4 regions of the Streptomyces sp. SID5469 genome follow, and region 3 is predicted to be linked to each of the others. Evidence: riboswitches for the same ligand, from Rfam matches in the RefSeq annotation. Region 3 holds a riboswitch; each other region holds the start of a gene.
What was found. A riboswitch is a leader RNA that binds a small molecule or an ion and turns the genes downstream of it on or off. The one in region 3 is predicted to bind cobalamin.
Positions count from the first base shown of each region.

Region 1 (5,217 bases), 4.2 Mb from region 3:
CGAGCTGGGCGCGGTGCGGCTCGCGCCGCGCACGGACTGCGAGCCGGACTACGAGCCGTACGCGGGAGCCTGGCTCGACCAGGTTCTCGGCGCGCTGGGCACCAAGACGGACGCCCCGAAGCCTGCCCGGCCCCGCAAGCCGGAACCCGCCATCGCCCGTCTCACCGGCAACCGGCTGCTGAGCCTGCCCGGCGCGGGCAAGGAGGTCCGCAGGTTCACCTTCGACACGAGCGGGACGGGACTGACGTACGAGGCCGGGGACGCGCTCGGCGTACGGCCGGTCAACTCCCCTGATCTGGTGGACGAGTGGCTGTCGGTGACCGGGCTCGACCACTCCACTCCCGTGGCCGTCGAGGGAGTCGGCGAGGTGCCCTTCGCCCAGGCCCTGCACCGCCATCTCGACATCACCCACATCACCCCCGACCTGCTCCGGTTCGTGTCCGAACACGCCCACGACAACCGGGAGTTGAAGAAGCTGCTGCGTCCGGACAACAAGGACGGCCTGGCGCAGTGGTCCTGGGGCCGGCAGGCCGTGGACGTGGTGGCCGAGCATCCGGTGCGGGCGACGGCCGAGGAGTGGGCGGAGGTCTTCAAGCGCCTCCAGCCCCGGCTGTACTCCATATCGTCGAGTCCGCTCGTGGACCCGCATCTGGTGTCCCTGACCGTCTCCGTCGTGCGGTACGAGGACCGGCTCGGGCGGCCGCGCGGCGGGGTCTGTTCGCCGTTCCTCGCCGACGCGGAGCACCACACACCGGTGCCGGTCTTCGTGCAGCGCTCGCCGCACTTCCGGCCCCCTGCGGACAGCTCGACGCCGATGGTGATGGTGGGCCCCGGCACCGGCGTCGCGCCGTTCATGGGCTTCCTCCAGGAGCGGCGGGCGCTCGGGCACCGGGCCCCGAACTGGCTGTTCTTCGGCGAGCAGCACCGCGCCACCGACTTCTACTACGAGGAGGAGCTGACGGCGCTGCTGGCGGACGGCACCCTCACCCGCCTCGACACCGCGTTCTCCCGTGACCAGCGCGCCAAGGTCTACGTCCAGGACCGGATCCGCGAACACGGCCCCGAGCTGTGGCACTGGCTCCAGAACGGCGCCCGGTTCTACGTCTGCGGGGACGCCTCCCGCATGGCGAAGGACGTCGACCGGGCCCTGCGGGACATCGCCGTCACCCACGGCGGTCTGACCGAGGCGGAGGCCACGGCGTACGTGAAGCAGCTGGCCGCGGAGAAGAGGTACGTCCGAGACGTGTACTGAGCCCCTCCGGGCTCTGATCCTCCATTCGGTTCCGATCCTCCATTCGGTGCCTTCTTACCGGCCTCGCACCGGACTCTTCACGTCATGGCCCGCATCGTTCACGATGTCCCATTACGTTCCGTGTCGTGCACTTGGCAGAAGCAGGGCCGTCGACAAGCGGCCGACGGGCGGGTACGCCGGCGGCGCCGGACGAGGCACCGGCACAGTGGCACCGGGTGCTGACGCTCCTCGCGTGCATCAGCCTGTTCATCGGCACGCGGCAGGTGTGGGTGCAGGCCGCCAGTCTCCGTCCGGTGGTGGCCGCGGTCATCTCCCTGTGCTACGCGGGGATCCTGACGACCGGCCTGCTGACCCTGGTGGTGCGCCGCGGCCGCGCGCTGGCGCGCCTCGATCTGGGCGTCCTGGTGATCGCGGTGACGCTCACCCTGTGCGCCTGGGTCATGAACCACGGCGGCACCGACGAGGCCGTCCTGACCATGCAGGCCGCCCGCGAGTTCATCGCCGGCCGCCCGGTGTACGAACAGCCGTGGCCCTGGCTGTTCGGCCACGGCATCGCGCTCACGCCGACCATGAGCGGCGGCTACGACTTCACGTACGGCTATCCGCCGCTCTGTCTGCTGCTGACCGCGGCGCTCCTGTGGATCGGGGGCACCGGCGCGGCCGCGGCCACCCTGGTGAGCACGGTGGCCCTGCTGGCCGGCACGGTCGTTCTGTGGTGGCTGCTGCCCGTGCGGTGGCGCTCGGCGGCCACCCTGGTGTGCCTCGGCTTCGGGCTTGTGCCGTCGTACGCCCGGTACGGGTACCCCGCCGTCGTCGCGCTCGCCCTCCTCATCCCGGTGGTGGTGCGCTGGCCACGGATGGGCGGGGGCGGCTGGACGGACTGGGGGCGGGCCGCCTGTCTGGGCGCGGCCTGCGCGGCGCAGCAGCTGCCGTGGTTCCTGACGCCGTTCCTGCTGGCCGGGGTCTACGCGCTGCGCCGCGGGGAGCGGGGCCCGCGCGCCGCCGTGGTCGCCGTGGGCCGGATCGGGGCCGTGGCCGCCGGGACCTGGCTGCTGATCAACGCGTTCTTCGTCGTCAGTGAGCCGCGCTCCTGGCTCTCCGGCATCATGCTGCCGCTCACCCAGGGTGCGGTGATCCACGGTCAGGGGCTGGTCGGGGCCTCGCTCTACTACACCGACGGCAGCGGGCGACTGGCCTGGTACTCCCATGCGAGCACGCTGCTGGCGGCGGTCCTGCTCGCGCTGCTCGTCCTGTTCATGCGCCGGCTGGGGCCGGCGGCGACGGTGCTGCCCTGGTGCACGTTCTTCCTGGCGACCCGCTCGCAGGACGGCTACTACCTGCTGATGACGCCGTTGTGGCTGGCGGCCGCCGTCACCGCGCCGCCCTCGGCCTTCGCGAGCGCCTGGCAGCCCCGGCTGCCGTTCGGGGCGCACCGGCGGCGGGCGGCCCGCGTGGGCGTCGTCGCGCTGCTGCTGGCACTGCCCCTGTCGGCGGCGGCGTACGCGGTGACCGGCGCGCCGCCCCTGCGCATGGAGGTCCTGGCCGTCCGCCGGGGCACGGGGACCGTCACCGGGCTCACCCTCCGGGTCACCAACACCGGCGGCACCACCATGCGCCCCCACTTCACGGTGACCACCAATCAGGGCATGAACCGCTACTGGTCGGTCAAGGCCGGCCCGGCGTCTGTCCCCGCCCACGGCTCGGCCCGCTATGAACTCCTGCCGCCCGACGGCAGGTTCAAGCTCCCCGAGCCAGGTGTACGCATCCGGCTGCGCGCCTTCTCCGCGTCGCCGGAGACGCTGTCGAGCACGGATGTGCGGTTGCAGCCGAAGCGTTGACGGGGCCCTCAGGTCACCTGCTCCAGCAGCTTCAGCACCACCGGGTCGATCACCCGGTACCGCACGACCCGCCCCGCCTTCTCGCCCACGACCACCTCGGCGGTGCGCAGCAGCCGCAGCGCCTGCGAGACGGCGGGGTCGTTCATGCCGGTGGCGACCGCGAGGTCGGAGACGGCGAGCGGTCCGGCCCGGTGCAGGGCGAGGAGGAGGGCGAGCCGGCCGGGGTCGGCGAGCAGGGAGAACCGGTCGGCCCAGGCGCGTACGCCGTGGGGCTCGCCGATCGCGGCGATGGCGTCACAGACCCGGTGGCCGTCGATGGTGCTCCGGTCAACGCGGTCGGCGGGGACGAGATGCATGCGCGCATTCTTCCAGGCGGCCGTATGTGATCTTTCCTACGTACGGACACCTGCGCAACTGTGCAGCCTTGCAGGTGTTCCCAGGTCAGCCCTAGGGTTGGCGGGCCGTGGTGCTCGGGAAGCCGGTGACGGCCCCTCAGGGGGTTCATGCCGGAGCGGCCCTCGCCACTGTGATCGGGGAGTTCCCGTTCCGTGCCGCCGCGGGCGGCGCCACTGGTCCCTCAGGGCCGGGAAGGCAGGGACGGGCGCGTGTACCCGTAAGCCAGGAGACCGGCCACGGCATCTCACGAAGTGATCCACGAGGTGCTGGAGCGTGACCGTATGACCCTGCCCGCGCAGTCTTCCGAGGCCGCCGCCTCCTTCCGGTGGCGGCGTGAGGACACCGTCCGTACCGCCGGGCTGCTGGCGGTGATCGCGGCCCTGCACGTGGTCGCGTTCGGCGTTCTGTTCCTGCTGGTCGTGCCCGGGCACTACGAGGTCGGCTCCAAGGCCTTCGGTATCGGCCTCGGCGTCACCGCCTACACGCTCGGTATGCGGCACGCCTTCGACGCCGACCACATCGCCGCCATCGACAACACCACCCGCAAGCTGATGGCCGACGGCAAGCGGCCGGTGTCGGTGGGGTTCTGGTTCGCGCTCGGGCACTCCAGCGTGGTCGTCGTCCTCGCCGCGCTGATCGCCGGGGGCACCCAGCTGGCGGGACGGGTCATGAACGAGGACTCCACCACGCACCAGGTGCTGGGCGTTCTGGGTACGACCATCTCCGGGTCGTTCCTCTATCTGATCGCCGCCCTCAATCTCGTCGCCCTCGTCGGCATCCTGCGGGTCTTCCGGGCCATGCGGGCGGGAACGTACGACGAGCGGGAGCTCGAACAGCACCTGGACTCGCGGGGGTTCATGAACCGCATCCTGGGGCGCTTCACCAAGTCGATCACCCGTCCCGGGCAGATGTTCCCGTTGGGCTTCCTCTTCGGGCTGGGCTTCGACACGGCCACCGAGGTCACGCTGATGGTGATGGCGGGCAGCGGTGCGGCGGCCGGGCTGCCCTGGTACGCGATCCTGTGTCTGCCGCTGCTGTTCGCGGCGGGCATGAGCCTGTTCGACACGCTCGACGGCACGTTCATGAACTTCGCCTACCAGTGGGCCTTCTCGAACCCCGTGCGCAAGGTGTTCTACAACCTGGCGATCACCGGTCTGTCGATCGCCGTGGCGTTTCTGATCGGCACCATCGAGCTGGTCGGCGTACTGCACGACAAGCTCGACCTGCGGGACTCGGTGACCGGCTGGATCGCCGGCCTCGACCTCGACAACGTGGGCTACATCATCGTCGGGCTGTTCGGGGTCGTGTGGGCGGCGGCGATCACGTACTGGCGGGTGGCCAGGGTGGAGCAGCGCTGGGCGGTCCGCCCCGCCGACGGGAACTGACGCCGGCGGGGGGGGCGGGCCGGCGGCTACTCGTCCACGGAGCGGGCGGTGGCGGTACGGCCGCGGGCGATGGCGAAGCCCGCGGCGGCCAGGCCGAGGACGCCGACGATCAGTCCGGCGATGCCGAGCCCGCGGGCGGTCGAGTCGCTGTCGGCCGCCTTGGTCTCGGAACTCCCGCTCCCGGCGGCGCTCTTGTCGCTGTCGGCGGCGGACCCGGTGTCCTCCGCGGCGCCCTTGGCGGTGAGCCGGAGCACCGGCGCCGGGTTCTCCGGCTCCTCGCCGCCCTTCGGCGTCTCCTCGATCCAGCGGGCGACGTTTCCGTCGGAGTAGGTCTGCAGCGTCTTGA
Region 1 covers NZ_WWIN01000001.1:2,838,688-2,843,904, forward strand. The annotation lists gene GTY58_RS12210 (bifunctional nitrate reductase/sulfite reductase flavoprotein subunit alpha) at 1-1,252, shown strand, start outside; gene GTY58_RS12215 (membrane protein) at 1,384-3,090, shown strand; gene GTY58_RS12220 (metalloregulator ArsR/SmtB family transcription factor) at 3,099-3,446, opposite strand; cobalamin riboswitch at 3,524-3,740, shown strand; gene GTY58_RS12225 (HoxN/HupN/NixA family nickel/cobalt transporter) at 3,768-4,871, shown strand; gene GTY58_RS12230 (YcnI family protein) at 4,898-5,217, opposite strand, start outside.
Region 1: it holds a riboswitch for cobalamin, as region 3 does, so the genes downstream of both, GTY58_RS12225 (HoxN/HupN/NixA family nickel/cobalt transporter) here and GTY58_RS30510 (prenyltransferase/squalene oxidase repeat-containing protein) in region 3, are expected to answer to the same signal.

Region 2 (5,217 bases), 640 kb from region 3:
GTTCTGGAGGAGGCAGGCCGTGCGGTCCTCGAGGGCCCGTCGCATGTTTTCGGCCAACTGTGGCGTGCCGTACGTCGCGTAGGGGGCGACCCGGACCGGCCCGCCGAGCGCGCCCGCCATGTAGTGGATCAGCGGCAGCTCCGGTACGAGCGTCGACACGGCCGTGGCGTGCACGGCGTGCGTGTGGACGACGGCGCGCGCGTCGGTGGTGCGGTAGACCGCCAGATGCATGGGCAGTTCGCTCGTCGGGACCAGCGAACCGAGCACCTGCCGGCCGTCGAGGCCGACGCCCACGACATCGGCGGGCGTCAGCCGCTCGTAGGGCACTCCCGTGGGTGTGACCAGGACGGTGTCCCCCACGCGCACGGAGACATTGCCCGACGTGCCGACGACCAGACCGTCGGACACCGTGCGGCGGGCGGTGGCCACGAGGTCGTCCCAGGCCCGGGCCACCTCGTCCCGCTGCCCCTCCTCGCGCCGCTCCTGGGGGTGCTCCCGCACGCCCCCCGCATCCCGCCCGTCGCGCCGCTGCTCAGCCATGCCGCGATCCTGCCAGGCGAGGGCCGGGGCCGCCGGTGGACCTGGGCACTTTAGGGCGGAAGCCATACGTCCGTAAGGGCGCATACCGATACATATCGCCTGCTCGCGATGATTGGCCGGTGGTCGACGGACTTGGGCCGATCTCCCAGTAACCTCTGGGAGATTTGCCGCACACGTCGCCATTCCGGGGGGAAATATGGCCCGTGATCACAAACCGTCCCGTCGCCGCGCCCGCGTCCTCGCCGCGTCCGCGGCGGTGTTCGCCATCGGGGGGACCGTCTTCGCCGGGCTTCCCGCCTCGGCGGCGGGCAAGCCGCTGGGCCACGACGTCTCGTCCCACCAAAAGGATGTCAACTGGTCGGGCGCGCAGGCGAAGGGCGCCAGGTTCGTCTACATCAAGGCGACCGAGTCCACCGACTACCGCAACCCCTTCTTCGGCCGGCAGTACAACGGTTCGCGCAACGCCGGCCTGCTCCGTGGCGCGTACCACTTCGCACTGCCGGACAAGTCGTCCGGCGCCGCCCAGGCCGCGTACTTCGTGCGCAACGGCGGCGGCTGGCGCGCCGACGGCTGGACGCTGCCGCCCGCACTCGACATCGAGTACAACCCGTACAGCAAGAAGAAGTGCTACGGCCTGAGCAAGGCCAGGATGGTCGGCTGGATCCAGTCGTTCAGCGACGAGGTGAAACGGCAGACCGGCCGCCGCCCGGTGATCTACACGACCACGCACTGGTGGAACAAGTGCACCGGCGGCAGCGCCGCCTTCGCCGCCGACCACGCGCTGTGGCTGGCCCGCTACGACTCCGCGAACGCGGGGGCGCTTCCGGCGGGCTGGTCGTTCTGGACGTTCTGGCAGTACGACAACAGCGGCAGCCTGCCGGGTGACCAGAATCTCTTCAACGGGTCCATGACCGGACTGAAGCGCTTCGCCAAGGGCTGACCCGACCCCGCCACAAGCCTCCGGAGGCCGGAATTCCGCCTCCGTTCGAAAGGGAGATACCGTCGCTTCGTCACAAGCGGAGCGACGGGACTCCGATAGAGACACCCCACAGCCCGCCTCAGTTCATCTTCCGTTCACCCAGGTTGCTTACGGTCCACCTGCCACTGACGTCCAACAGAAGCCTGGGTAAATGGAACACATCACGCTTCTCCTCGGGATCGTGATCGTTACCGCTCTCGTGTTCGATTTCACGAACGGTTTCCACGACACTGCCAACGCGATGGCGACGACCATCTCGACCGGCGCTCTGAAACCCAAGACGGCGGTGGCCATGTCCGCCGTGCTGAATCTCGTCGGCGCTTTCCTCTCCGTGGAGGTCGCCAAGACGATCTCCGGCGGCATCATCAACGAAGAGGGCATCCGCGTCGAAGTGATCTTCGCGGCGCTCGTCGGCGCCATCCTCTGGAATCTGCTGACCTGGCTCCTGGGTCTGCCCTCCAGCTCCTCCCACGCACTGTTCGGCGGCCTGATAGGCGCCGCGGTCATGTCGGCCGGCTGGTCGTCGGTGAACGGCCCGACCATCGTCACCAAGATCCTGATCCCCGCCGTCGCCGCGCCGGTCGTGGCCGGAATCGCCGCGATGCTGGCGACCCGCCTCACCTACCGGATCGGCGCCCGCGCCGACGAGAAGGCGACCAAGAAGGGCTACCGCGCCGGGCAGATCGCCTCGGCCGGCCTGGTCTCCCTCGCCCACGGCACGAACGACGCGCAGAAGACGATGGGCATCATCACCCTCGCGCTGGTGACCGGCGGTGTCGTCGCCCCCGGCTCGAACCCCCCGATGTGGGTCATCGTCTCGGCCGGCACGGCCATCGCGCTGGGCACCTACCTCGGCGGCTGGCGGATCATCCGCACCATGGGCAAGGGCCTGACCGACCTGGCCCCGCCGCAGGGCTTCGCCGCCCAGACCAGCGCCGCGACGGCCATCCTGGCCTCCTCGCACATCGGCTTCTCGCTCTCCACCACCCAGGTCTGCTCCGGCTCCGTCCTCGGTGCGGGCATCGGCCGCAAGGGCGGGGTGGTCCGCTGGTCCACCGCGACCCGGATGTTCGCCGCCTGGGGTCTGACCCTGCCGGCCGCCGGCCTGGTCGGCGCGGGCGCCGAACTCCTCACCAAGCAGGGCACCTGGGGCACCATCGCCACCGGCGTGCTGCTGGTCGCCGGTGCGGGTGCCATCTGGGCCCTGTCCCGCCGCCAGCCGGTGACCGTCGACAACGTCAACGACATCGCGGCCGAGCCCGCGGGTGTCGTCACCACCGCGATCGCCGCGGTCACCCCGCCGCCGGCGGGCCCGGTCTCCGTGGTCGACGCCACCGCCGACCTGAAGACCACCATCCCGGCCCCGTCCCCGGGCGCGGAGCCCACCCGTCCGGCCACGGTGTAAGGAACGAACAGCATGAGCATCGACTGGGCAGCACTGGGCTCCGTCTTCGGAGTCAGCCTCGTGGTCACCGTCGGCCTGGTGGGCCTCTTCACCCTGGGCATCGTCGGCCTCACCAAGAAGGAGTCGGCCGAGGGCGGGTCGGCCGCACTGGCGACCACCGGCGCCTACGCCTGCTTCGCGGCGTGCGCGGCGGCGGTGGCGTACGGGATCTATCTGATCGTCGCCTGACGCACGGCGGTACACGCACCTGGGGTGCGGGACGGACCATCCGTCCCGCACCCCACGCGTATGCGTCCCGCACCCCACGCATAAGCACCCCGTGCTCCATGCGCGTGCGCCCCGCCCCACGCCCGAACGCGCCCCGCACGCCGTGTGCGTGTGGGCCTCAGCACACTCCTCCGTCCCAGGTCAACAGCAAGTTGACGGGTGTTCGGGAGCCATGGTGGACTGCCGGAGCCAAGTACGGCGGCAGAAGAGGAAGCCGGTGTGAGTCCGGCGCGGTCCCGCCACTGTCACCGGGGAAGTAAGTCCCCGGGAGCCAGGAACTCTCACCGCCGGTCTCGTCGAACCAGGGCGTGGACACCCTGAGTGAGGACATATCGCCATGCGCGGCTGCCCGTTGCGGGTCTTGCTCACCAGTACGTTCAGCACGCGGCCTCTCCTCCCCCCGACGGCGGGCTGACCCCATGCGTGCCGATCGCGTCTTCGCGTACGGCGCCGCCGCCGGGCTCATCGGCGACCTGCTCCTGGGCGATCCCCGCCGCGGGCATCCGGTCGCCGCGTTCGGGCGGGCCGCGGGCGTCGTGGAGCGGGTGCTGTGGCGGGACCACCGCGGGTGGGGCGCGCTGCACACCGTCGTCTGTGCCGGTGGGGCCGTGGGCCTCGCCGCCGTCGCCGCCCGTTCCGTACGCACCTCCCGTACCGCTTCCGTCGCGCTGACCGCCGCCGCCACCTGGGCCGTGGTCGGCGGGACCTCCCTCGGGCGCGAGGCGCGGGCCATCGGGCAGGCCCTGGACGCGGGGGACATCGAGGGGGCCCGGGAGCGGCTCCCCCATCTGTGCGGGCGCGACCCGGGGGCCCTCGACGCCGACGGGATCGCCCGCGCCGTCGTCGAGTCCGTCGCCGAGAACACCTCCGACGCGGTCGTGGGGGCGCTGGTGTGGGGGGCTGTCGGCGGCGTGCCGGGGCTCGTCGGTTTCCGGGCCGTCAACACGCTCGACGCCATGGTCGGGCACCGGTCTCCCCGGTATCTGCGGTACGGGTGGGCCTCGGCCCGGCTCGACGACGTCATGGGGTGGCCGGGCGCCCGGCTGACGGCCGTACTCGCCGCCCTCGCCGGACACGATCCGCGCGGCGCCCTGCGCGCCTGGCGCTCGGACGCCGCCCGGCATCCGAGCCCCAACGCCGGCCCGGTGGAGGCCTCCTTCGCGGGGGCTCTCGGGGTACGGCTGGGCGGAACGCTCTCGTACGGGGGCAGGGTCGAACACCGGCCCGTGCTCAACGGCGGCGGACGGGCCGTGGACAGCAAGGACATCGAGCGGGCCGTACGCCTGTCGCGGCGGGTGGGCTGGCTCGCCCTGGGCGTGGCCGCCGCCGGGCGGCTGTGGAAACGGGGAGGGACGTCATGAGCGGCGGACTGCTGATCGCCGGTACCACCTCCGACGCGGGCAAGAGCGTCGTGACCGCCGGGATCTGCCGGTGGCTGGTGCGCCAGGGCGTCAAGGTCGCGCCCTTCAAGGCGCAGAACATGTCCCTGAACTCCTTCGTCACGCGCGAAGGTGCCGAGATCGGGCGCGCGCAGGCCATGCAGGCACAGGCCGCCCGGGTCGAGCCCACCGCGCTGATGAACCCCGTGCTGCTCAAGCCCGGGAGCGACAGAAGCAGCCAGGTCGTCCTGATGGGCAGGCCCGTGGGCGAGATGAGCGCGCGCGGCTACCACGGCGGGCGGCAGGAGGCGCTGCTCGGGACCGTCCTGGACTGTCTCGCCGAGTTGCGGGGCACGTATGACGCGGTGATCTGTGAGGGGGCCGGCAGTCCTGCCGAGATCAATCTGCGGCGGACCGACATCGTGAACATGGGGATCGCACGCAACGCGCGGCTGCCCGTGCTCGTCGTCGGCGACATCGACCGCGGCGGCGTCTTCGCCTCCTTCTTCGGAACCGTCGCCCTGCTGTCGCGCGAGGACCAGGAACTCGTCGCCGGGTTCCTCGTCAACAAGTTCCGCGGGGACGTGTCCCTGCTGGAGCCGGGCCTCGACATGCTCCGGAACCTCACCGGGCGGCCCTCGTACGGC
Region 2 covers NZ_WWIN01000001.1:7,695,266-7,700,482, reverse strand. The annotation lists gene GTY58_RS33370 (class II aldolase/adducin family protein) at 1-540, opposite strand, end outside; gene GTY58_RS33365 (lysozyme) at 737-1,480, shown strand; gene GTY58_RS33360 (inorganic phosphate transporter) at 1,671-2,924, shown strand; gene GTY58_RS33355 (hypothetical protein) at 2,937-3,152, shown strand; cobalamin riboswitch at 3,350-3,493, shown strand; gene GTY58_RS33350 (cobalamin biosynthesis protein) at 3,611-4,552, shown strand; gene GTY58_RS33345 (cobyric acid synthase) at 4,549-5,217, shown strand, end outside.
Region 2: it holds a riboswitch for cobalamin, as region 3 does, so the genes downstream of both, GTY58_RS33350 (cobalamin biosynthesis protein) here and GTY58_RS30510 (prenyltransferase/squalene oxidase repeat-containing protein) in region 3, are expected to answer to the same signal.

Region 3 (5,217 bases):
CCGAGGACTCCGTCGCGGGTCTCCTCGTAGGTGAAGTTCCGCGCGACCGTGATCGCCGCGTCCCACACCATCATCGCGCCGAGGGCCTGCGCGAGGACGCTCCAGGAGTACGGCGAACCGTTCTCGGAGGAGATGACCCGGGCGATCTCCTCGTGCCGTACCGCGATGGCGTCCTTGATCCGGGTGACGACCTCGATGCGCTCGTCGAGGGTCGCGCGCGGCCAGGGGCCCTCGTCGAACGCCTTGCGCGCGACGGCGACCGCGCGGTCCACGTCCGCCGTGGAGGCGTGCGGCACCCGTCCGATGACCTCCTCGGTGTGCGGGGAGATCACCTCGATGACGTCCTTGCCCAGCGGGTCCGCCAACACCCCGCCGATGAACAGCTGTCCGTGTTCCACGAGCTCGGTCATGGCCGACTGCCTCCCGGGACGCACTCCGACGCTTCTCCGACGAGCTTCTCTGACGACCCATCAGATAGGAAGACTGATACCAGTTCCGGCCGACGGAGTCCACGGACCGGACAGGGTGCGGACCGGACGGGGCACGGAACGGTCGACCCGGGCTCCCATCGAAACGTGTTCTAGTTATAGTGACCGGAACGCGGCGATTGGGGAGCCCATGGCGCAGGTGTCCGACCACGGCGGAGGCGTACGGTCCATCAAGGTCCCCATCCCGGACAATCCCCTCGGCCACACGCTCGTGTACGTCGTCGACACCGACCGCGGACCGGTCCTGATCGACACGGGCTGGGACGACCCCGCCTCCTGGGACACCCTCACCGAGGGCCTGACGGCGTGCGGCACCTCGGCCGCCGAGATCCACGGGGTGGTCATCACCCATCACCACCCCGACCACCACGGCCTCTCGGGCCGGGTGCGCGAAATGTCCGGGGCCTGGATCGCGATGCACGCGGCGGACACCGCGGTGGTGCGGCGCACCCGCGAGGCCCGCCCCGAGCGCTGGTTCTCCTACATGACCGCCAAGCTCATGGCGGCCGGCGCCCCCGAGGCGCACGTGGCGCCCCTGCGCGCCGCCCGTCCGCGCGCTCTGCCGGGCCTGTCCCCCGCGCTCCCCGACCGCGAGATCGTCCCCGGCGACCTCGTCGGCCTCCCCGGCCGCCGACTGCGCGCGATCTGGACACCGGGGCACACCCCCGGACATGTGTGCCTCCACCTGGAGGAGGAGCATCCCGCTCAACTCCCCGGCCACGGACGCCTGTTCTCCGGCGACCATCTCCTCCCCCGGATCACCCCGCACATCGGCCTGTACGAGGACCCGGACGACACCACGGTCACTGATCCCCTCGGCGACTATCTCGACTCCCTGGAGCGCGTCGGCCGGCTCGGGCCCGCCGAGGTGCTCCCGGCCCACCAGCACGCCTTCACCGACGCGCCCGCCCGCGTACGGGAATTGCTCACGCACCACGAGGAGCGGCTGACCGGACTGCTCACCCTCCTGGACACCCCGCTCACGCCCTGGCAGCTCGCCGAGCGCATGGAGTGGAACCGGCCCTGGGAGCACATCCCCCACGGCTCACGGAACATCGCGGTCTCGGAGGCCGAGGCCCATGTACGCCGCCTGGTCAAACTGGGGCGCGCGGAGGCGGTACCGGGGAGCGACCCGGTGACGTACGTGGCGGTGTGATCCGGGGACGTACGTGGCGGTGTGATCCGCGGGACGGCCACTCACAGGCGGCCCTCAGGTCCGCTCGTACGGGCCGGTAGAGTGAGCGCGTCGTCATCACACCCGTACGGGGGGAAGCCGGTGCAAATCCGGCGCTGACCCGCAACCGTATGCCGCTCGCGCGGTGAGCCGGACTGCCCCGCACAGGACGTGACCGGCTCAGGTCACCGGCAGCCCGCCGATGACCGGCACCGTCGAGGTTCACGGGGTCGGAGCCGCCCGGTTGCCTCAGTGCGCCCGCGCGCCCGGCCCCTCCCAGGGAGAGGCATCCGCCGATCATGATAGTTCGCCGCAGCGCAGCGGTACTGGCCCTCACCGCCGTGATCGGCGGCGCCACCGCCCCGGTCGCCCTTGCCGACGACGCGTCACCGTCCGCGTCACCGTCGCGGGCTTTCCCCTCCGCCCTGTACGGCTCCACGGACCCGACGTACGACGGTGTCTGGCGCCAGTCGCTCGCGCTGCTCGCCCAGCACACGGTGGGGGTGCGGCCGGCCGCCAAGGCGGTGGACTGGCTGACCGGGCAGCAGTGCGCGAGCGGCGCCTTCGCGCCGTACCGCGCGGACGCGAGCGCGAAGTGCGACGCCAAGACGATGGTCGACACCAACAGCACGGCGGCGGCGGTGCAGGCGCTGGCGGCACTGGGCGGACACGACGCCGAGGTCGGCCAGGCCGTGCGCTGGCTGAAGGACGTGCAGAACAAGGACGGCGGCTGGGGGTACACGGCCGGTGGCGCGAGCGACGCGAACTCGACGTCCGTGGTGATCGGCGCGCTGGCCGCCGCGGGCGACGAGCCGAAGAAGCAGGTGAAGAACGGGAAGTCGCCCTACGACGCCCTGCTCGCGCTCTCCGTGCCGTGCGACAAGACCGGCGGCGGCGCGTTCGCCTTCCAGCCCGACAAGAAGGGCGCCCTCGCGGCGAACGCGGACGCGACGGCGGCCGGCGTGGTCGGCAGCCTGGGCAAGGGCTTCGTCATCGAGGCGGCCGGCAAGGCGTCCAAGGGGTCCGGGGAGTCCAAGGCATCCGGGCAGTCCAAGGGATCCGAGTGCGCCTCCGGTGACTCCTTCACGCCCGCGGACGCGGCGCACAACGGCGCCTCCTATCTCGCCGCGTCCCTGGCCAAGGCGCCCTACCTGAAGTCCGCGATGCCCGGCGCCAAGCCCCAGCCGGACTACGGCAACACCGCGGACGCGGTCGTCGCCCTGGCCGCCGCCGGGTCGACGTCGGCCACCGCCGGGCCGCTCGCCTGGCTGGAGAAGAACTCCGGTGTCTGGGCGGCGAAGGCCGGTCCGGCCGCGTACGCGCAGCTGATCTTCGCGGCGCGCGCGGCGGGCGCCCAGCCACGCGACTTCGGCGGGGTGGACCTCGTCGAGAAGCTCGGCGCGACGGGTCCGGCGGCGCAGGCGCCGTCCCGCGACTCGGCCGCGTCCGAGCCCGACGCGAAGAAGGTCGACCACAAGAGCGCGTTCAACGTCTGGTGGCTCGTCGGCGTCTGCCTCGTCGCCGGCATCGGCATCGGGTTCCTGCTCTCCCGCCGCAACAAGAGGCAGCAGCTGTGAGCCTCCGCGGGACGTCCGCCCTGGTCCTGGCCGTGCTCCTGCTGGTCCTCGGCGACGCGGGCCGGGCGGGGGCCACCGGCTACCGCTACTGGTCCTTCTGGGACCGCGTCGGCGGCAGCTGGACGTACGCGACCCAGGGGCCGTCCACCGCACGCCCCTCCGACGGCGACGTCCAGGGCTTCCGCTTCTCGGTCAGCGCCGACTCGCAGGACTCGGCGAAACCGCGCGGGACGGCGGGCTTCGCCGTGATCTGCGCGAGGACGCCCGCGCGGGAGGGCAGGAAGCGGGTGGCGCTGGTCCTCGACTTCGGCACGCGCGCTGACGCCCCGCGGGGCGAGACCCCTTCGGCGCCGCGTACGGCCTGCGCCCGCATACCCGACGACGCGACGACGGCGGACGCCCTGGCCGCGGTGGCACGGCCCCTGCGCTACGACACGAACGCGCTGCTGTGCGCCATCGCGGGCTATCCGCGGACGGGCTGCGGCGAGCAGGTGACGACGCCCAAGGAGCCGACGGCCAAGGAGCCGACGGCCACGTCCGACGAGCCCACGGCCACGTCCGACAAGAACGCGCCGCGGCCCGGTCCGTCGGTGGGGCTGCTCGCGGGCGTGGCGGCGGTGGCGCTGCTGGGCGCCGCGGCCATCTGGCGGGCCCGGCGCCGGCGGGGCTGAGACGAGGTGGGGACCATGACTGCCGCCACCGCCGCGGACCGCCGCCGCGCGCGGCGGGACCGATGGGCGCAGCCGACGGCGAACCGGACCAACGCCCTCCACCCGGGGGCCTGGTGGCTCTGGGCCCTCGGCCTGGGCACCGCCGCCTCCCGCACCACCAACCCCCTGCTGCTCGCCCTCCTCGTCGCCGTGTCCGCCTACGTCGTCGCGGCCCGGCGCACCAGCGCCCCCTGGGCCCGCTCCTACAACGCCTTCGTCAGACTCGCGCTCGCCGTCCTCGGCATCCGCCTCGGCTTCGCCGTCTTCCTCGGCTCCCCCATCCCCGGCACGCACACCGTCGTCGTGCTCCCCGAAGTCCCGCTCCCGCACTGGGCCCAGGGCATCCGCGTCGGCGGCCGGGTCACCGCGGAGGGGCTGGTCTTCGCCCTGTACGACGGTCTGAAGCTGGCCACGCTCCTCATCTGCGTGGGCGCCGCCAACACCCTCGCGAACCCGGCGCGCCTGCTCAAGTCGCTCCCGGGCGCCCTGTACGAGGCCGGAGTCGCCGTGGTCGTCGCGCTGACCTTCGCCCCGAACCTGATCGCCGACGCCCAGCGGCTGCGGGCGGCCCGTCGGCTGCGCGGCCGCCCGGACCGGGGGCTGCGCGGTCTGCTGCACGTCGGACTCCCGGTCCTGGAGGGCGCGTTGGAACGTTCGGTCGCCCTCGCGGCGGCGATGGACGCGCGCGGCTACGGCCGCAGTGCCGAGGTCCCGCCCGCCGTGCGCCGCACGACGGCCGCGCTGACGCTGGGCGGTCTGGTCGGCGTCTGCGCGGGCACGTACGGACTGCTGACCGCGGAGGGCGGCGGCTACGGTCTGCCCGTGCTGGGCGCCGGCCTCGCCGCGGCGCTCGGCGGTCTGTGGCTGGGCGGCCGCCGCTCCCTGCGCACGCGCTACCGGCCGGACGTGTGGGGCGTACGGGCGTGGCTGGTCGCGGGGTGCGGGGTCGCGGTGGCGGCGCTGCTGATCGTCTCCGCCGCGTACGACCCGGCCGCCCTGCACCCCGGTGTCGTACCCCTGACGGCGCCGGCGCTCCCCCTCCTGCCCGCGGCGGCGATCCTGCTCGGTCTGCTCCCCGCCTTCGTCTCGCCCGCTCCGAAGGAGTCCGCATGATCCGCTTCGAGGACGTCTCGGTGACGTACGACGGGGCGGCCGAACCGACCGTCCGGGGTGTGGACTTCACGGTCCCGGAGGGTGAACTGGTGCTGCTGGTCGGCCCGTCCGGGGTCGGCAAGTCGACGGTGCTCGGCGCGGTGAGCGGTCTGGTG
Region 3 covers NZ_WWIN01000001.1:7,055,958-7,061,174, reverse strand. The annotation lists gene GTY58_RS30520 (aldehyde dehydrogenase) at 1-410, opposite strand, end outside; gene GTY58_RS30515 (MBL fold metallo-hydrolase) at 619-1,644, shown strand; cobalamin riboswitch at 1,712-1,844, shown strand; gene GTY58_RS30510 (prenyltransferase/squalene oxidase repeat-containing protein) at 1,962-3,239, shown strand; gene GTY58_RS30505 (SCO2322 family protein) at 3,236-3,910, shown strand; gene GTY58_RS30500 (CbiQ family ECF transporter T component) at 3,926-5,062, shown strand; gene GTY58_RS30495 (ABC transporter ATP-binding protein) at 5,059-5,217, shown strand, end outside.

Region 4 (5,217 bases), 4.6 Mb from region 3:
CGGCCAGCTCACGCTGCTCGACGCCATCGAGCGGCGGATCGACTTCACCACACCGGAGGGCAAGGAGTACCGGTTGGGTGACCGGCTCGCCACCATCATGGTCCGCCCCCGGGGCTGGCACCTGACGGAGGAACACCTGGAGTTCGACGGCCGGCCCGTACCCGCCTCCCTCGTCGACTTCGGCCTGTACTTCTTCCACTGCGCGCAGCGCCAGATCGACGCCGGACACGGACCGTACTTCTACCTGCCGAAGCTGGAGAACAGATACGAAGCCCGCCTGTGGAACGACGTCTTCGTCCTCGCCCAGGAGCTGCTCGGCATCCCCCCGGGGACCATCCGGGCGACCGTGCTCATCGAGACGATCACCGCCGCCGTGGAGATGGAGGAGATCCTCTACGAGCTGCGCGAACACAGCGCCGGCCTCAACGCGGGACGCTGGGACTATCTCTTCAGCTTGATCAAGACCTTCGGGCACCGCACCGACTTCCTGCTGCCCGACCGGGCCACGGTGACCATGACCGCACCCTTCCTGCGCGCCTACACCGAACTGCTGGTGCGCACTTGCCACCGGCGCGGCGCCCACGCCATCGGCGGCATGTCCGCGCAGGTGCCCGGCAGGGATCCGGCCGCGGGCGAGGCGGCCCTGGCGAAGGTCCGGCTGGACAAGGAGCGCGAGGCGGAGGACGGCTTCGACGGCTCCTGGGTGGCCCACCCCGGCCTGGTGCCCATGTGCCGCGAGGTCTTCGACGGTGTCCTCGGCGAGCGGCCGCACCAGATCGAGCGCACCCGGGACGACGTGGAGGTGACCGCCGCGGACCTGCTGTCGGTGCGGCGCATCAGCGGACCGCCCTCGCCGGAAGGGGTCCGTACCAACATCGCGGTCTCGCTGCGCTACTTCGACGCCTGGCTGCGCGGGCGGGGGGCCGTCGCCCTGTACGGCCTGATGGAGGACGCGGCGACCGCGGAGATCGCCCGCGTGCAGATCTGGCAGTGGCTGCGGCACCGGGTCGTCGACCGGGATACCGTGGTGCGGCTGCTCGACGACGAACTCGCCGCCCTGGGCGCGGAGTACCCCTGGGCGGCCCTCGACGAGGTGCGTGCCCTTTTCGAACGAACGGCGCTGGCCGCCGAGTTGCCGCTGTTCTTCACCCCGGACGCCTACACCCGTCACCTCGTCCGGCACGCGGAGGCGCGGTCATGAGCCGAGGCATCCGACGCGTCGGAGTGGTCGGCGGCGGGCAGATGGGCGCCGGCATCGCCGAGGTGTGCGCCCGAGCCGGACTGGACACGATCGTGTGCGAGGTGGACGCCGAGGCCGCCCGAGCCGCACGGGAACGCGTGGAGGCCTCGCTGGATCGTGCCGTCCGGCACGGAAAGCTGGACCGGGCCGCCGCGCAGGACGCCCTCGCCCGTACGACCTTCACCCGCAGCCTCGAAGACCTCGCCGACCGGCAGCTCGTGGTCGAGGCCGTTGTCGAGAACGCGGACGCCAAGACCGAGGTCTTCGCCGCACTGGACAAGATCGTCGAGGATCCCGAGGCGGTCCTGGCCACGAACACCTCCTCCCTCCCGGTCACGCGCCTGGGCATGACGACACGACGCGCCGACCGGGTCATCGGCCTGCACTTCTTCAACCCGGTACCGGTCCTGCCCCTGGTGGAGGTCGTCGCCTCCCTCCACACCTCCGCGCGGACCGTCGACGCCGTCACGGACTTCGCCACCCGGTCGCTGGGCAAGACCGTCATCCGCTCGCAGGACCGGGCCGGCTTCGTCGTCAACGCCCTGCTCATCCCCTACCTCCTGTCGGCGATCCGCATGACGGAGTCCGGCTTCGCCTCCGTCGCCGACGTCGACGCCGGCATGGAACGCGGCTGCGCCCATCCCATGGGACCGCTGAAGCTGGCCGACCTGATCGGGCTGGACACCGTCGCCTCGATCGCGGAGTCGCTGTACGACGAGTTCAAGGAACCGCTCTACGCATCGCCGCCGCTGCTCCAGCGGATGGTGGAGGCGGGGCTGCTCGGCCGCAAGACGGGCCGTGGGTTCCACGTGTACGACCAGGGCTGAGGGGCCCGGTCCGCCGCCGGTTGAGGGACCGGCGGCAGCTGAGGAGCCAGGGCGGGCGACGCCACGGGAGGACGGCGCCGCCCGCCCTGTTCGCCTGTCCGGCGTCTCGTCGCACCGTCCGGGATGTGGGCATCGTCTAGGCTGGGTGGTGCAGCTGGTTCGCCCCGTCCGCCAGGCGGGAGGCGTCGTAAGAGGGAACCCGGCGGGAATCCGGGACTGCCCCGCAGCGGTGAGTGGGAACGAACGCTGTCATACGCACTGGGCCCAAAAGGCCCGGGAAGCGACGGCCAGTAGGTGTCCTCCGTACGGAGGGCGTGCTCGCGAGTCCGAAGACCTGCCCGCTGCCCGTGCGCGACCGTTCGCGCGCGGACATCCCGGTGACCTCGTGGGCGGGTCGGCGTGCATACCTGACGGACGACCGCGCCTTGCCGCGCGGGTCGGCTCCGTCCGGTCCGTCACCCCTTCGCGCTCGCGTCCCGTCCCGGGATCTCAGGGACACATCTCGCGAAGGAGAGATCCGTGACAGCGAAGTCCGCAGCCGCGGCGGCACGGGCCACCGTGTACGGCTACCCCCGCCAGGGCCGGGGCCGGGAACTGAAGAAGGCGATCGAGGGGTACTGGAAGGGCCGCCTCGACGCCGACGCCCTCCGGACCACCGCCACCGGCCTGCGCCGGGACACCTGGCAGCAGCTGGCCGAGGCCGGCATCCACGAAGTACCGACCGGCGACTTCTCGTACTACGACCACGTCCTGGACACCAGCGTCATGGTCGGCGCGATCCCCGCACGCCACCGCGCCGCGGTCGAGGCCGACGCGCTCGACGGCTACTTCGCGATGGCGCGCGGTACGCAGGACGTGGCGCCGCTGGAGATGACCAAGTGGTTCGACACCAACTACCACTATCTGGTGCCGGAGTTGGGTCCGGACACCGTCTTCAGCACCGACTCCGCCAAGCAGGTCGCCGAGCTCGGCGAAGCGCTCGCCCTCGGCCTCACCGCCCGCCCGGTCCTCGTCGGCCCGGTCACCTATCTCCTGCTCGCCAAGCCCGCGCCCGGCGTGGCCGCGGACTTCGACCCGCTGACCCTCCTCGACCGGCTGCTGCCCGTGTACGCCGAGGTCCTCGCCGACCTGCGGGCGGCCGGCGCCGAGTGGGTGCAGCTCGACGAGCCGGCCCTCGTCCAGGACCGCACGCCCGCCGAACTGAACGCCGCCGAGCGCGCCTACCGCGTCCTGGGAGGGCTCACCGACCGCCCGAAGCTGCTGGTCGCCTCCTACTTCGACCGGCTCGGCGACGCCCTGCCCGTCCTCGCCGAGGCACCCGTCGAGGGACTCGCGCTCGACTTCGCCGAAGGGGCCGCCGCGAACCTGGACGCGCTCGCCGCCGTGGGCGGTCTGCCCGGCAAGCGCCTGGTCGCCGGTGTCGTCGACGGGCGCAACATCTGGGTCAACGACCTGGAGAAGTCCCTCGCCCTGCTGGGCACCTTGCTGGGGCTCGCCGACCGGGTCGACGTGGCCGCCTCCTGTTCGCTGCTCCACGTCCCGCTCGACGCCGCCGCCGAACGCGACATCGCACCGCAGGTCCTGCGCTGGCTCGCCTTCGCCCGCCAGAAGACCGCCGAGATCGTCACCCTCGCCAAGGGGCTCGGCCACGGCACCGACGCCATCGCCGCGCAGCTCGCCGCCAACAGGGCCGACCTCGTCTCCCGCGCCGACTCGGCGCTGACCCGCGACCCGGCGGTACGGTCCCGCACCGCCGCCACCACCGATGCCGACGCCCGCCGCTCGGGGCCCTACCCCGAGCGGGCCGCCGCCCAGCGCGCCCGCCTCGGTCTGCCCCTGCTGCCGACCACCACCATCGGCTCCTTCCCCCAGACCGCCGAACTGCGCACCGCGCGGGCCGACTTGCGGGCCGGGCGGATCGACAGCGCCGGGTACGAGGAGCGCATCAGGGCCGAGATCGGCGAGGTGATCTCCTTCCAGGAGAAGGCGGGTCTCGATGTCCTCGTGCACGGCGAGGCCGAACGCAACGACATGGTCCAGTACTTCGCCGAACGGCTCACCGGCTACCTCACCACGCAGCACGGCTGGGTGCAGTCGTACGGCACCCGGTATGTGCGCCCGCCGGTCCTCGCCGGCGACATCTCCCGCCCGGAGCCGATGACGGTGCCCTGGACGACGTACGCGCAGTCCCTCACCGACCGCCCGGTCAAGGGCATGCTGACCGGCCCGGTCACCATGCTCGCCTGGTCCTTCGTCCGCGACGACCAGCCGCTCGGCGAGACCGCCCGCCAGGTCGCCCTCGCCCTGCGCGACGAGGTGGGCGACCTTGAGGCGGCGGGCACTTCGGTCATCCAGGTGGACGAGCCCGCCCTGCGCGAAACCCTGCCACTGCGCGCCGCGGACCGTCCCGCCTACCTGGCCTGGGCCACCGAGGCGTTCCGGCTCACCACCGGCGGCGTTCGCCCGGACACCCAGATCCACACGCACATGTGCTACGCCGAGTTCGGCGACATCGTCCAGGCGATCGACGACCTCGACGCCGACGTCATCAGCCTGGAGGCCGCCCGCTCGCACATGCAGGTCGCCCGGGAACTGGCCGAGCACGCCTACCCGAGGGAGGCGGGGCCCGGCGTGTACGACATCCACTCACCGCGTGTGCCGGGCGTGGACGAGACCGCGGCCCTGCTGCGCAAGGGACTTGAGGCCATCCCCGCCGAACGCCTGTGGGTCAACCCCGACTGCGGTCTGAAGACCCGCGGTTGGCCCGAGACCCGCGCGTCGCTGGAGAACCTGGTCGCCGCGGCCCGGACGGTGCGCGCGGAGCACGCCGGCTCCTGACGCCTGCGTACGGCCGAGAGGGCGCCGCCCGGGCACCCTCTCGGCCGTGCCGCCGTGATGTGATGCCGTACGAAGCGCGTGTGCGCGTCGCCGGCACGAGGAAGACAGGAGCGAAGGCGTGACCAGTCGCGTCACCTTGATCTCACCCGCGATGAACCGGTCCCTGCGGGAGGCCCGGTTCGACGACGGCTGTCGGCTCGACGCGAGCGGCGCGGCACACGCCGAGTCCGCCGCCGGCACGCTGCCCGCAGCCGACCGGGTGTGGGTCTCCCCCACGGCGCGCTGTCGGGAAACGGCGTCGGCCCTCGGCCT
Region 4 covers NZ_WWIN01000001.1:2,493,803-2,499,019, forward strand. The annotation lists gene aceB (malate synthase A) at 1-1,201, shown strand, start outside; gene GTY58_RS10760 (3-hydroxybutyryl-CoA dehydrogenase) at 1,198-2,067, shown strand; cobalamin riboswitch at 2,206-2,424, shown strand; gene metE (5-methyltetrahydropteroyltriglutamate--homocysteine S-methyltransferase) at 2,587-4,905, shown strand; gene GTY58_RS10770 (histidine phosphatase family protein) at 5,024-5,217, shown strand, end outside.
Region 4: it holds a riboswitch for cobalamin, as region 3 does, so the genes downstream of both, metE (5-methyltetrahydropteroyltriglutamate--homocysteine S-methyltransferase) here and GTY58_RS30510 (prenyltransferase/squalene oxidase repeat-containing protein) in region 3, are expected to answer to the same signal.